2 regions of the Streptomyces sp. NPDC026515 genome follow, and region 1 is predicted to be linked to the other one. Evidence: riboswitches for the same ligand, from Rfam matches in the RefSeq annotation. Region 1 holds a riboswitch; the other holds the start of a gene.
What was found. A riboswitch is a leader RNA that binds a small molecule or an ion and turns the genes downstream of it on or off. The one in region 1 is predicted to bind cyclic di-AMP.
Positions count from the first base shown of each region.

Region 2: another riboswitch for cyclic di-AMP. It lies ahead of ACZ4O3_RS30400 (C40 family peptidase); the one in region 1 lies ahead of ACZ4O3_RS17680 (M23 family metallopeptidase).

Region 1 covers NZ_JBVHQD010000008.1:20,376-27,798, forward strand. Annotated here, with positions in the region: gene ACZ4O3_RS17670 (PrsW family intramembrane metalloprotease) at 1-432, shown strand, start outside; gene ACZ4O3_RS17675 (aldo/keto reductase) at 446-1,423, opposite strand; gene ACZ4O3_RS17680 (M23 family metallopeptidase) at 1,579-2,613, opposite strand; cyclic di-AMP (ydaO/yuaA leader) riboswitch at 2,623-2,781, opposite strand; gene ACZ4O3_RS17685 (hypothetical protein) at 3,049-3,261, opposite strand; tRNA gene ACZ4O3_RS17690 (tRNA-Met) at 3,605-3,678, opposite strand; gene ACZ4O3_RS17695 (dihydrofolate reductase family protein) at 3,735-4,865, opposite strand; gene ACZ4O3_RS17700 (MarR family winged helix-turn-helix transcriptional regulator) at 4,935-5,462, shown strand; gene ACZ4O3_RS17705 (GTP cyclohydrolase II) at 5,645-6,286, shown strand; gene ACZ4O3_RS17710 (SDR family oxidoreductase) at 6,330-7,058, opposite strand; gene ACZ4O3_RS17715 (nitroreductase) at 7,166-7,423, opposite strand, start outside.
Region 2 covers NZ_JBVHQD010000016.1:152,526-159,948, reverse strand. Annotated here, with positions in the region: gene ACZ4O3_RS30415 (response regulator transcription factor) at 1-148, shown strand, start outside; gene ACZ4O3_RS30410 (C40 family peptidase) at 181-1,239, opposite strand; gene ACZ4O3_RS30405 (hypothetical protein) at 1,707-2,060, shown strand; gene ACZ4O3_RS30400 (C40 family peptidase) at 2,234-3,391, opposite strand; cyclic di-AMP (ydaO/yuaA leader) riboswitch at 3,400-3,571, opposite strand; gene pcrA (DNA helicase PcrA) at 3,894-6,377, shown strand; gene ACZ4O3_RS30390 (M23 family metallopeptidase) at 6,422-7,423, opposite strand, start outside.

The sequences.
Region 1 (7,423 bases):
GCGATCTGGACCCGGCAGCGGGAGCTGCGGACCGTGCGGGAGGAGCTGCCCGCGTACGTCTACGCCGGGTGGCTGGGCGTGTCCGAGCCGTTCGTGCTCGGCTCGATGCGGGCGCGGCAGATGGCCCGGGAGTATGCCGCGTACCACTTCGGCAAGCCGGCGGGGCGGGCGGTCGCCGCGTACGAGGCGTACGCGACGACGCTGGCCCTGCTGCGCCGCCGGGGACGGCAGGGGCGGGCGGGCGCCGACTTCGTGGTGCGGGAGCGGGAGCTGCTGTCGGAGCTGTGGAGCCGACGCGAGCTGGTCCGCCCCGCCCTGGACTACGCGGCCCGCACGGCCGCCCCGAACGGCTGGCCGGGATACGCGCTTCCAACATGTACGGCACCGGGCTGGTACGGCACGACGGTGCCGTACCCGGTCTCCGACCCGTAACGGAGTTGGCACGTCAGGCGGAGGCCGCCGTGAGCCGCGTCAGTTCCTGCTCCGTCAGCTCCAGGTCCGCCACTCCGAGCAGCGCCGGGAGCTGTTCCACCGTGCGGGCCGAGGCGATCGGGGCCGTGACGGTGGGCTGGGCCGCGAGCCAGGCCAGGGCGACCGTGGGGACCGGGGCGGAGTGGGCCTCGGCGATCTCGTCGAGGGCGGTCAGGACCTGCCGGCCCCGCTCGGTCTCCAGGTACTGGGCGGCGCGGCCGGCGCGGGCGCTGTCGACCGTCGTACCGGGACGGTACTTGCCGGTCAGGAAGCCCGCGGCCAGGGAGAAGTAGGGGACCGCCGCCAGGCCGGTGCGGGAGGCCAGTTCCTGGAGGGGGCCCTCGTAGGTGTCGCGGGAGACCAGGTTGTAGTGGGGCTGGAGGGCGACGTACCGGGCGAGGCCCTCGCGGTCGGAGAGGTCCAGGGACTCCTGGAGCCGCTCGGCGGTGATGTTGGACGCGGCGATGTGCCGGACCTTGCCCGCCCGCACCAGTTCGTCCAGGGCGCCGACGATCTCCTCCACGGGGATCTCGGGCTTGTCGAAGTGCGTGTAGTACAGGTCGATGTAGTCGGTGCCGAGGCGGCGCAGGGAGGCGTCCGCGGCAGCCTTGATGTTGGCGCCCGACAGGCCGGGGTACTCGGGGTGCTGGCTGACCTTCGTCGCGATGACGACGTCGGCGCGGTTGCCGCGTGCCTTGACCCACTTGCCGATGACGGTCTCGGACTCACCGCCGTGGTGGCCCTCGATCCAGGCCGAGTACGAGTCGGCGGTGTCCACGAAGTTGCCGCCCGCGGCCGTGTACGCGTCCAGGACGGCGAAGGAGGCCGCCTCGTCGGCGGTCCAGCCGAAGACGTTGCCGCCCAGGCAGAGCGGGAAGACCTCGAGGTCGGATGCGCCGAGCTTGCGGAGGGAGCGGGGAGCGGGGGAAACGGAAGAAGAAGAAGGGGTCATGCCTCAGTTCAACACCGGCTGCACGCGGACCCATGGCGCCGCAACGCGAAGTTCTCGTAAAAGCGGAAGGCCCCCTCCGACTCCCGGACGCACCGGACCGGCGGCCCTGACGTCGGGGGGTCGTCGTCAGGGCCGCCGGGGTTCAGTGGGCTCCGTCAGGGGGTGAGGCCTTTGCCGCGCAGCCACGTCATCGGGTCGATGCCGGTGGCCTGACCGCCGGGATGGACCTCCAGGTGGAGGTGCGGGCCGGTGACGTTGCCGGTGGCGCCCACCCGGCCGATGACGTCTCCGGTGGCGACCTTCTGGCCGACCTTGACGCCGATCGAGGACTGGTGGCAGAACCACAGCTCGGTGCCGTCGTCGAGGGTGAGGATCGTGCGGTAGCCGTACGAGCCGGCCCAGCCGGCCTCCGTGACGGTGCCGCTGTGCACGGCCTTGATCAGGGTGCCGGTGGGGGCGGCGAAGTCGAGACCGGTGTGGTAGCCGGAGGCCCACATGGAGCCGGCCTGCCCGAAGGTGCCGGTGATCGTGTAGGAGACGACCGGCAGCGTGTACTGCTTGGCCAGCGCGGCGAGCCGCTTCTGCTCGGCCTGCGCCTTCTCGGCGGCCTGCGCCTGCTCCTTGGCGTCGGCGGCCTTGGCGGCCGCCGCCTTCTCCGCCTTGGCCTCCGCGTCGGAGACCGCCTTGTCGGCGGCGGCCACGGCCTTGGCGGTGGCCTTGACGTCGATCTGGGTCTGCTGCTGCTCGGCCTGGGCGATGATCCGGCTGCGCAGCGCCTCACCGGCGTCGGAGGAGGAGTCCGCGTCGGTGGCGGTCGTCGTGGTGACGCTGCTGAGCGCGGTCTGGGTGGCCTGGTGGCCGCCGCCGTCGCCGAGCAGGGAGTCGACGGAGGACGGCAGGTCGGGCAGCGAGATGGAGACCGGCGGCTTGCCGGTGTTGGCACTGGCCATGCCGCCCGCGCCGACGGCGGCGATGACGCCGACGCCGAGGACCGTGGAGCTGCGGGCGAGACCGCCGCCGCGCTGCTTGGCGACCCGGTGCCGGCCGCGAACCGGGGCGAGGGACTCCTCGGTGGGGTTCCACTCCTCCCAGGGGCCCTCGTCGGTGCGGTGTCCGTCGTAGCCGTAGACGTCGGGCTGACGCTGGCTGGGCACGAACGGGGCTGTCGGAGCAGGCCGGTTGGACGCCACGCGGGCGCACTCCTTTCCTTCCGCTGCCTACCGGGTTAGCTGACGGGTTCGGAGCAGGAAGGTCTCCTACGCGCGTATACCGACCGTTTGGTACCCGGTGGTACTTGCGCGATTCACCCCATGGTGGTGGTTCCCCGGTTCCCTTGCGGGATTCGGCGCGTGCGCACGGAGCCGTCGCGGGTGACGGCTGGGACGACCGCGCTGCGTTATCGAACGTTAATAGACCCGGATGGCAGATTCCAAGCCGTTCTCCTTGATCATTACGCATTCGAAGCCTGGACTTACCTGCCATGACGAATCAAAAACGGTCGAGTTGACCATGCATTCTGCGTGACTCAGGAGTCACACGCGTTTTGATGGTGACTCAGACGGTGCGCGGAGGGCGGTCGTACGTGCACCGAGAGTGATGACCCTGGCGGGGCCGGGTGCCCGCGCTCAGGGACCGCCGCACGGCGAGGCAGCGCCGTGCCGTCCGGCGGGCCGTCGCCGGGGCACCGGCGCACCTCGGCCGCGAGCCGGGCCGGCAGCGGGCCGGTCGCCGAGGCGGACGATCCGGTTGCTGCCGATGGCGAGGGCGGCGACGGTGAGCACGGTGACGATCCCGGTGGCGGCGCCGGTGTCCGGCAGGAGGCCGCGGCGGGCGCGCACGCCGCAGGTGGCGAGGAAACGCGGCGACGCCCGCGAGGAACGTGGTGCGCAGGGACGAGAGGGGTGCGGCGATCAGCGGGGCGGGCAGGAGACGAGCCGGGATCCGGGCGTCGGCGGCCCCGTCGTCCAGCACGTCCGCGGGGCCCGCGGTACGACTCCCCCCATGTCCCAGGTGTCCGACGGGCGTCCGTCCGGGTTTGCGGCTGCGAGCGAGCGGAGGCGATCGCCGTACGCCGGGCGGTTGAGTACGCAGGGGTGTGAGGGGGAACACGTAAATGAGCACGGGCCGGTATACGACTCAGGGCCGGAATCCTGTTTCTAGGATTCCGGCCCTGGTCTTCAGTAGCGGGGACAGGATTTGAACCTGCGACCTCTGGGTTATGAGCCCAGCGAGCTACCGAGCTGCTCCACCCCGCGTCGTTGAAACCAGCATACGCCATCGGAGGAGGTGAAGTCACATTGGTTAATTGCGGTCAGCCCAGCAGGTGACCGTTCGGGGCCTTCGCCAGGTCCTCGTACTCACCCAGCACCAGCACCGCCACCCCCGACTCGCGCAGCACGCCCGTCCCGTCGGCGGCCTCGACGAAGGTGTCCGGCTCGCGCCACGCCGTCACCACCCGCCGCACCCCGGCGCGGAGGATCAGCTCGGCGCAGGGGTGCGGCCGGGAGGCGCGGCGGGTGCAGGGTTCGAGGCTGGTGTAGACGGTGGCCGCGGCCAGCCGGGGGTCGGCCGGGGGGATCTTGGCCAGGGCCGCCTCCTCCGCGTGCACGACGGAGTCACCGGCCTCCCGGGAGTGGCCGCGGGCCAGTTCCGTGCCGTCAGTCGCGACCACCACCGCGCCGACGCTGAACGCGGTCCGGGAGGGCGGGCAGTCGGCAGCCAGCTCGCAGGCGATCCGCAGCCAGTGCCGGTCCGCGGGGGCCGCCGATCCGCCCGCGCCGGGGGCGGTGGGCTCGTACCGCATCAGGACCACATCGCCGACACGGCGGCTCTCCAGGAGCCGCAGCCGCCCCTGCTGGTATCCGCCGGGTCCGAACAGCCGCGGTGCCTTCGGGTCGCCGACGAGGAGGGGGGCCAGGACCAGCTGGAGTTCGTCGGCCAGGCCCTGCTGGAGGAGCTGGGTATGGACGGTGCCGCCGCCCTCGACCATCAGGCGTCCGACCCCCCGCACCTCGTGCAGGTCCGTCAGCAGCGCGGGCCAGTCGAGCTCGGCGCCGAGGGGGACGACGTCCGCGGCGAGACCGAGGCCGCGGATCCGCGCCGCGCCCGCATCCGTCGTGTACACGACCTTCCCGCCGCCGGTGTGCCAGAACCGCGCGTCCGGGTCGAGGTCGCCGCTCGCGGTGACCGTGACCTTGAGGGGGTACTCGGGCCTGCCCGCCGCGACCCGGGCCGCGCGCCGCCCGGGGTCGTTGACCAGCAGCCGCGGGTTGTCCGCACGGATGGTGCCGGCGCCGATCAGGATCGCGTCGACGGAGGCCCGCACCTCGTCGACGCGGTCGAAGTCGCCCGGGGACGAGAGCAGCAGGCGGTCGGGGCCGGTGTCGTCGAGAAAGCCGTCGAGGGAGACGGCGGCGGACAGCAGGACGTAGGGGTACGGCATCGGACGTGCTCACTCCCGGGGGCGACGGGCAGGCTTGGTTAAAGTTTGAAACAAACCTACACTGGCGCCATGACGACTCGCTGGCTGACGCCGAAGGAGCAGAGCGCCTGGCGCGCCTACATCTCGGCGACGAACCTCCTGGACGACGCGCTCGACCGGCAGCTCCAGCAGGACGCCGGCATGCCGCATCTGTACTACGGCATCCTCGTCAGTCTCTCCGAGGCACCGGAGCGCAAGCTGCGCATGACCGACCTCGCCGAGAAGTCGAAGATCACCCGGAGCCGGCTGACGTACGCGGTGACCCGGCTGGAGAAGGACGGGCTGATCCGGCGCGAGGACTGCCAGTGGGACAAGCGGAGCAGCTTCGCCGCCCTGACCGACGAGGGCATGGCGGTGCTGGAACGCGCGGCACCCGGACACGTGGAGACGGTACGGGCGGCGGTGTTCGACCATCTCTCCGCCGAACAGGTCGAGCAGCTGGGGGAGATCAGCACGGTGATCGCGCGGGCACTGGAGGGCAAGGCGTCGACCCCGCGGCCGACCTCGGACGAGGTTCCCTGGCGGCGCCGGTCCTCGCCCTGTTCCGGTCCGGCGTAAGGCCGTTCCGGCCGCCCGCCAGAGGTCGGCCCGCCGTGCGGTGCCACGGTGGGACCTCGTGGTTATTCCCGCAGGATCCTGTTGCTTCAAATTTAAAACATGGATAGTGTTCCAGCGGCGGATCTGCTTCAAATCTGAAACAGAGGCCGCTAGCGTCCTGCACCCGGACACAGGAGAGCCCGATGACCGACTTCCCCGCCGCCACCCAGCGCGCCCGCGTCCGGGTTCCGCTGCGCTTCGCCGACGGCTACAGCGTCGACGCCGAACTGGTCACCTTCCATGGCCTCACCGACGGCCTGGAACACGTGGCCGTCTTCCTCGGCGACCCCGCCCCCGGCACGCTTCCGCTGGTGCGGCTGCACTCCGAGTGCCTGACCGGGGACGTCTTCGGCTCGGCCCGCTGCGACTGCGGACCCCAGCTGCGGGAAGCCGTCGAGCGCATCGCGGAGCGCGGTGGCGTCCTGCTCTACCTGCGCCAGGAGGGACGCGGCATCGGCCTCTACAACAAGCTCGACGCCTACGCCCTCCAGGACCAGGGGCTCGACACGTACGAGGCGAACGCCGCCCTCGGCCTCCCCGAGGACGCGCGCGACTACACCGCCGCCGCCCAGATGCTGGCCGCGCTCGGTGTCACGGACCTCGACCTGCTCTCCAACAACCCCGACAAGGCCGAGCAGTTGCGCGGCCTCGGCGTCACGGTCCGCGACCGCGTGCCGACCGGTGTCTTCCGCACCGCGCACAACGTCCGCTACCTGCGCGCGAAGGTCCTGCACACCCAGCACACCCTCCCGCTCGGTGAGTTGACGGACCTCAACGCGGGCTGAGCAACGGGGCGGCGGCCGACGGCGTCCCCGTGGCGCCGGATCGTCAGGCGAGCCAGTCGGCGTACCGGGTGGGGGCGAGGTGTGCGTCCTTGTCGGTGAGGACGTCGCCCTTGACGACGGCGAACATGCCGGCGGTGGGATCCGTGACGACGGTGCGGTTGTCACCCTTGTGGGACAGGGTGATCCGGCCCAGCTCGTCCAGGGTGAAGATGTCGGGACCGGCGATGTCACGGATGCCGTTGAGCGGGGCGCCCGCGGCGACCTCCGCCACCTCCGAGGCCACGTCCGCGGCGGCGATGGGCTGGATGGGCGTGGCGGGCAGCCGGACGGTGTCGGCGTCGGAGGTCCAGGACATGACGTCGTCCATGAACTCCATGAACTGCGTCGCCCGGACGATCGAGTAGGGGACCGGCCCGGTCGCGAGGATGTGCTCCTGGAGCGTCTTGGCCCGGTAGTAGTCCATCTCCGGCACCTGGTCCACGCCGACGATCGAGAGGATCACGAAGTGGCCGACGCCGGCCCGGCCGGCCGCGGCCACCAGGTTGTCCATCGAGGTCTGGAAGAAGGCGGGGGAGGCTTCGTCGAAGGTCGGCGAGTTCGTCAGGTTGACGACGACGTCGGCCCCGGCCAGCGCCTCGTCCACTCCCTCGCCGGTGAGGACGTCGACGCCGGTGGACTTCGAGTGCGGTACGGCCTCGTGCCCGGCCGCGGCCAGCTTCCTGACGACCTGCGATCCGATCAGCCCGGTCCCGCCGATGACTGCGATCTTCATGGCATGCCTTTCGCGGGGTTCGTTGCGATGCCTTTATCTAGAAATATGACATCGAAACGACCGGGTGGGCGAGGCAGGAGGAAGCCCCCCTCCGCCCAGCGGCGTCGTCAGAGACCGTCGACGAACGTGACCGTCTCGCCGAGCGGTGCCCGGCCCGTGCGGGGGGAGTGCACCGAGACGTCCTCGTACCCGATCGACATGCCGCAGAAGAGGACGAGTCCGTCCGGCGGTGAGAGGACCTCCGCGACGGTCCGGCGGAACTTCGCCCAGGCCATCTGCGGGCAGCTGTGCAGCCCCTCGGCGCGCAGCAGCACCATGACGGTCTGCAGATACATGCCGACGTCGGACCACTGGGGGCGGCCCAG
Region 2 (7,423 bases), on a different contig from region 1:
GCGCGGCTACGCCTACAAGGAGATCGCCAAGCAGCTGTTCATCTCCGTCAAGACGGTCGAGTCCCATGTGTCGGCGGTGCTGCGGAAGCTGCAACTGTCGAACCGGCACGAGCTGACCCGCTGGGCGACCGCGCGACGGCTGGTCTGAGGCGGCTCCGGACAGGCCCCGGCAGGCTGGGTTCACACCACCCGTGTCGCCCCCGCGAACGGCATCTCGTCGATGGGGGCGATCCGTACCGGGGCCGACGGATTGGGGGCGTGGATCATCTGGCCGTTGCCGATGTAGATGCCGACGTGGCTGATGCCCGAGTAGAAGAACACCAGGTCGCCCGGCTGGAGTTCGGAGCGTGAGACCCGGCGGCCGGCGTTGATCTGGGCGTAGGTGGTGCGGGGGAGGGAGACGCCCGCCGAGCGGTAGGCGGCCTGGGCGAGTCCCGAGCAGTCGAAGGCGTTCGGGCCGGTGGCGCCCCAGACATAGGGGCTGCCGAGCTTGTCGTAGGCGTACGCGACGGCGGCCGCGGCCCGGGAGCCGGAGGCGACGGCCCCGCCCGGGGCCAGGGTGGTGCGGCTGCCGGAGGCCGAGCGGGAGGCGCGTGAGGGGTCGCCGGCCGCCGTGACCGCCGTCCGCTGCCGCGGTGAGAGCCGGTCCAGCAGCCGCCGGGCCTCCTCGAGCTTGGCGGTGACGGTGGTCTTCTGCCGTCTCAGCTCGGCCTGCCGGGACCGCAGCGAGGTCAGCTCGACATGGGCCGCGCCACGCAGCTGCTCGATCTCCCGGAGCTGTCGCCGCACCCGCGCCACCGCGCCGGCCTGCGCGGCACCGGCCCGTTCGGCGAACGCGGCGTCGTCCAGGTACCGGTCGGGATCGCTGGAGAGCGCCAGCTGCCAGGCCGGGTCGATACCGCCCGCGCGGTACTGGGCCGCCGCGGCCAGACCGAGCGCGTCCCGCGCGGAGTTGAGCTTCTCCTGCTTGCGGGCGGTCTCGTCCTGGAGGGCCCTGACCCGCCGCTGGGCCGTCTCGGCCTTCTCCTTCGCGCCGTCGTACTTCTCGGTGGCCGCCTCGGCCTCCTGGTACAGCTGGTCCACCTTCGCCTTCACCTGCGCCGGTGTCAGTTGCGGCTCGGCGTGTCCGGTCCCTTCGAAGCCCGTCGCGGTGGCCGCGCCCGCCAGGGCGAGGGTGACGGCCGTGCGGGCCGTAGTGCCGCTGAGCGAGCGCTGTCGGGGCTTGCGGTGCGCTGCCACCTGGACTGGTCACGTCCTCTCGTACGACCGCCGTGTCGCCCGTACAGGCGCCAGGGGAGCGCTTGACGGCCGCGGGTGCGGATCACGCGTCCGGCGGCGGCCCGCACAGGGGGAGCGGGCCGCCGCCGGACCTTCTCGGCGGTGGTGCCCGACTGCCGCCCCTGGCCCGGGCGGCGGTGGGGAGTCGGTCACCTGGGGGAGGACGCTAGGCCGGAGCGTGTCGGCTGGGTGACGTGATGCACGGTATTGGTGTGACCGGATCGGTACCCGACGGTATGTGACCGGGATTCCGGTCCGGAGCCGTCGGCTTAACAGGGTGGGATGACCGAAGCGGCGGATCCGGGGCGAGCGGGCGCGCGGGATGCTATGGGTCGCATATATGCGACCCCGCGCGGCGGACGGTGGCGGGTGCCGAGGGAGGGGCCGGTGCCCCGCGCCCCAGGGGACCCTGATTAGGCTCCGGGGCCATGGACGTACTCATCCATCTCTTCGTCGGCCTGCACATCATCGGCATCGCCGCGCTCCTCGGCGGTTTCCTCACCCAGGTGAAGGCGATGGGCCAGGGCACGGCCCGGTTCGCCCCCGGGATGCTGCACGGCGCGTTCACCATGCTCGCGACCGGCGTCATCCTGGTCGGCCTCAACGAGGCCGACGACCACCACGTCAACACCGTCAAGATCGGTGTGAAGCTGGCGCTGCTGATCGTGATCCTCGGGCTCGTCTACGTGAAACGGGACGACGAGAAGGTGGAGAAGGGCGCCTTCGGTCTGGTGGGTCTGCTGACCGTGGCGAACATCTTCATCGCCGTGCTGTGGACGTGACCCTCAGGAAGCCTTGAGCGCGGCGCGGGTGGCCGCCACCGCGCCGGCGGCCAGGCCGCCATCGCGACCCGCACCAGCACCCGCCCCGGCCACTCCGGCCAGGGCGTGCCCACCGCCGCCGCCGGCATCGCCGCGCCCGTCATCCCCGGCGAAATGCGCGCGGCCCGCGCCCGTCAGGCCGGCCGTACCACGCTGTGGATGATCGACTCGCCGCCGTAGTAGATCGACTCCTCCCGGACGTAGGCGCCGGGCTTGGGGGCGTGGATCATCATGCCGTTGCCGATGTAGACGCCGACATGGCTGACGTCGTCGTAGAAGAAGACCAAATCGCCGGGGAGGGCGTCGGCGAGGGGGACGGTGGTGCCGGCGTTCACCTGGTCGTACGTGGTGCGCGGCAGCGAGACGCCCGCGGCCTTCCAGGCGGCCTGGGAGAGGCCCGAGCAGTCGTAGGAGCCGGGGCCGGTGGCACCCCAGACGTACGGTTTGCCGATCTGCGCGCGGGCGAAGGCGATCGCCTTGGCGGCCTTCGTCCCGTAGGAGGAGTCGGAGGCGGAATCGGAGGCGGAGCCGGAGGACGAGGAGGAGCCGCCGGAGGAGGACGTCGACGAACCCCGCCGCGCGGCTTGCGCCTGCTGCCTCGCGAGCTCCGCCGCCTTGCGGGCCGCCTCGGCCTGCTGCTTCTTCTCGATCTCGGCCAGCCGCGCCTTCTCCTGGGCCGTCAGCTGCGACAGCAGCTCCCGCGCGGATGCCAGCTTCGTCTGGACGGTGCTCTTGGCGGTCCTGAGGTCGTCCTGGGTCTCGGTGAGCGTCTCCAGGCTCCTGGCGGCCTCCTGCCGCTTCGCCATGGTCGCGGACTGCTGGGTGGCGTAGTCGTCCACCGCGCCCTTCTGCCGCGAGGTCAGCCGGTTCATCAGCTGCGTCTGGTCGAAGTAGTCCTGCGGACTGTCCGCGAGCAGGAAGGTCGAGGTGTCGGGAGCGGCTGCCCCGGTCCGGTACTGGGCCGCGGCGAAGGAACCCAGCTCCTCACGCGCCTTGTTGAGCCGGTCCGTGCGTTCGGCCACGTCGTCGAGCAGGGTGTCGACCTGCTTGCGCTGCTTGCCGGTCCTCTCCTTGGCCGCGTTGTACTTCTCGGTCGCCGACTCCGCCTGCCGGTACAGGGCGTCGACCTTCTTCTCGACCTCCTCCAGGCTGGGCTTGCCGTCCTCGTGAGGTGCGGCGTTGGCCGTCTGGGAGAGCAGCGCCACGGAGGTGAGGGCGGCGGTGGCGAGGGCGGGGGTGCGTATGCCTGCTACGCGCGTTGCGGACGGACGCGACTTGCGGTGCGACGCCAACGGGGGCGACTCCTTCCATGCTCCGCCTACCGAGTTAGCTGTCGGGTTCGGGCGGGTGGTTCGGAAGGGTTGCCCTACGGTCCGTTCCCCGCGAGGGGGCGGGCCCGATTCACCCCGAGGTCGGTGTGGGTCCCCGGCTCCGGATGCGCGGCGGCACCCCGGACTCGGCGGAGGCCGTACGGCCCGGCGACGTTCGCCGGTGGGGGTCGTACGGCCTGCCCGGCACGCTAACCAACTCGTGTGCTCTGTGTGAAGGTTGATGTGCGATATGCCCGATACATTTTCGTGACCTTGGCGGTGCGGGCCGACGGGATCGGCTCATCGGTGCGGATATGGGGCGACTTGTCCGGGGCGGTGGGGTGGTCCGCGCCTCGACGGGAGGACGCGCGCCTGCTCACGGTGCGTGATCGCTGACCGTGAGGGGCTGGTTCTGGTGGGTGACGGGGGCGAGTTTCCGGGGCGGGGACCGGTTGTCGGTGGGGCGCCCTAGACTCGGAGAGCGATGAGCAGCCTCTTTGACGACAGCTTCCTGGCGAGCCTCCAGCCCCCGCACGGCCGCGAGGAGGAACCCCCGCCGCCCGAGGACGAGCACGTACCGGAACCGATTCCGGACGATCTGTTCGGCGGGCAGTTCGACGCGCCCCCGGACCGGGACGCCTACTACCGCGACGGCGCCGCCCGCCCGGCCCCGGACCCGGCCGCGCTCCTGGAAGGGCTGAACGAGAACCAGCGCGCCGCCGTCGTGCACGCCGGCTCCCCGCTGCTGATCGTGGCCGGCGCCGGTTCCGGCAAGACGCGCGTGCTCACCCATCGCATCGCGCACCTGCTCGGCGCGCGCCAGGTGCACCCGGGCCAGATCCTCGCGATCACCTTCACCAACAAGGCCGCGGGCGAGATGAAGGAGCGCGTCGAACACCTCGTCGGCCCGCGCGCGAACGCGATGTGGGTGATGACCTTCCACAGCGCCTGTGTGCGGATCCTGCGCAGGGAGAGCAAGAAGCTGGGCTTCACCTCCTCCTTCTCGATCTACGACGCCGCCGACTCCAAGCGTCTGATGGCCCTGGTCTGCCGTGACCTGGACCTCGACCCCAAGCGCTTCCCGCCGAAGTCCTTCAGCGCCCAGGTCAGCAACCTCAAGAACGAGCTGGTCGACGAGGAGGACTTCGCCGCCCGGGCGAGCGACGGCTTCGAGAAGACCCTCGCCCAGGCCTACGCCATGTACCAGTCGCGGCTGCGCGAGGCGAACGCCCTCGACTTCGACGACCTGATCATGACGACGGTCAACCTGCTGCGCGCCTTCCCGGACGTCGCCGAGCACTACCGCCGCCGCTTCCGGCACGTCCTGGTCGACGAGTACCAGGACACCAACCACGCCCAGTACGCGCTGGTGCGCGAGCTGGTCGGGACCTCGGCTCACCCCGTCGACGTGCCGCCGGGCGAGAGCGACCTGCCGCCCGCCGAACTGTGCGTGGTGGGCGACGCCGACCAGTCGATCTACGCCTTCCGGGGCGCGACGATCCGCAACATCCTCCAGTTCGAGGAGGACTACCCGAACGCGACGACGATCCTCCTGGAGCAGAACTACCGCTCCACGCAGACGATCCTGTCCGCCGCCAACGCGGTCATCGAGCGCAACGAGTCCCGCCGCCCGAAGAACCTGTGGACCAACGCGGGCGCGGGCGCGCAGATCACCGGTTACGTCGCCGACACCGAACACGACGAGGCACAGTTCGTCGCCGACGAGATAGACCGTCTGACGGACGCGGGCGAGGCGAAGGCCGGCGATGTCGCCGTCTTCTACCGCACCAACGCGCAGTCCCGTGTCTTCGAGGAGATCTTCATCCGCGTCGGCCTGCCCTACAAGGTCGTCGGCGGGGTCCGCTTCTACGAGCGCAAGGAGGTCCGGGACGTCCTGGCGTACCTGCGGGTGCTGGCCAACCCGGAGGACTCCGTCCCGCTGCGCCGGATCCTCAACGTCCCCAAGCGCGGTATCGGCGACCGGGCGGAGGCGATGATCGACGCCCTCGCCCAGCGCGAGAAGATCAGCTTCCCGCAGGCGCTCAGGCGCGTCGACGAGGCGTACGGCATGGCCGCGCGGTCGACCAACGCGGTCAAGCGGTTCAACACGCTGATGGAGGACCTCCGTACGGTCGTGGAGTCCGGCGCCGGACCGGCCACCGTCCTGGAGGCGATCCTGGAACGCACCGGCTATCTCGCCGAGTTGCAGGCCTCCACCGACCCGCAGGACGAGACCCGGATCGAGAACCTCCAGGAGCTGGCCTCCGTGGCGCTGGAGTTCGAGCAGGAGTCCGGGGCGGAGGAGGCGTCGGTCGGGCTGTCGGACTTCCTGGAGCGGGTGGCGCTGGTCGCCGACTCCGACCAGATCCCCGACGAGGACGAGGAGGGCTCCGGCGTCATCACCCTGATGACCCTGCACACCGCCAAGGGCCTGGAGTTCCCGGTGGTCTTCCTGACCGGCATGGAGGACGGCGTCTTCCCGCACATGCGCGCCCTCGGCCAGACCAAGGAGCTGGAGGAGGAGCGGCGCCTGGCGTACGTCGGCATCACGCGCGCGCGGGAGCGCCTCTACCTCACGCGCTCGGCGATGCGCAGTGCCTGGGGGCAGCCGTCGTACAACCCGCCCTCGCGCTTCCTGGAGGAGATCCCGGCCGGGTACCTGGAGTGGAAGCGGACCGGGGCGATGGCGCCGGTGTCCTCCGGGCCCGCGTCGGGCGTGGCGGCCTCGCTCTCCTCGACCCGCTCGCGCTCCTCGGCGTCCGGCGCTTCCGGCTTCGCCACCCGGCGGACCTCGGAGAAGCCGGTGGTCTCACTGGCCGTCGGCGACCGGGTCACCCACGACCAGTTCGGCCTCGGCACGGTCGTCGGAGTGAAGGGCACGGGCGGCAACGCGGAGGCGACGGTCGACTTCGGCGACACCAAGCCGAAGCGGCTGCTGCTGCGGTACGCGCCGGTCGAGAAGCTGTAGACGGACGGACGGGTCCCCGCCGTCGGCGGGGACCCACCGGACGATCAGGTGGGATCCAGCCCGTGGCTGCGCAGCCACGGCAGCGGGTCTATGGCGGAGCCTCCCGCGGGCCGGACCTCGAAGTGCAGATGCGGGCCGGTCGAGTTCCCGGAGTTCCCCGAGTACGCGACCGGATCTCCGGCCTTCACGGTCGTACCCGAGGCGACGCGGTACGAGGAGAGGTGGCAGTACCAGGTCTCCGTGCCGTCCTTCGCCGTCACTATCAGCATGTTGCCGTAGGCGCTGTTCCACTTGGTGGAGACCACACCGTCGGTCGCCGCCATGACGGTCGTGCCGTAGGAGACGGGGAAGTCGATGCCCGTGTGGACGGACATCCAGTTCACACCGGCTTGGCCGAAGTAGGCGCTGAGCCCCCGCTGAGTCACCGGGAGGGCGTACTTGGGGCGCAGCCGCTCCTTGCGGGCCGCCTCCGCCGCCGCCTTCTTCTTCTCGGCCTCCTGCTGCGTCTTGAGGTCGATGCGTTCCTGGGTCCGGCTGGCCCGGTCGGCGAAGTCGTCGGCGCCGGCCGAGAGCGTCCTCAGCTGGGCGTCCAGCTTGCTGTTGGCGGCGGACGGTTTCACGGACTGCGCGTCCGAGGCGGAGGCCGTGGTGTCCTGTCCGTCGCCGCCCGTCAGGGGCCCGACGGAGGCGGCCGCGATGCCGGCGACCCCCATCACGCAGGCCGAGGGCACGGCGACGGTCAGCAGTGCGGAGCGCTTGGGGGGCGTACGACGGCGGGAGCGAGTCCCCGCGCGAGCGCCGGCGCGTGTCGCGGCCGGAGCTGCCGGAGTGATCTCTTCCTGGTCCTCCAGGAGGGGCGTCACCGCGGGCAGTTCGCCGGTCGCGGCCGGCCCCCCGGCGTCCCCCGAGTCCTCTGTGAACTCCGCGAACTCCGCGAACTCGTCGTGGGGGACCGGCTCGAACATCTGGGTCGCCGACTGGTCGAAGGAGTCGGCGGGTTGCGGTTCGTGCCCGTGCTGGTGGCCCGGCTCCGCGGGCTGCGCCGG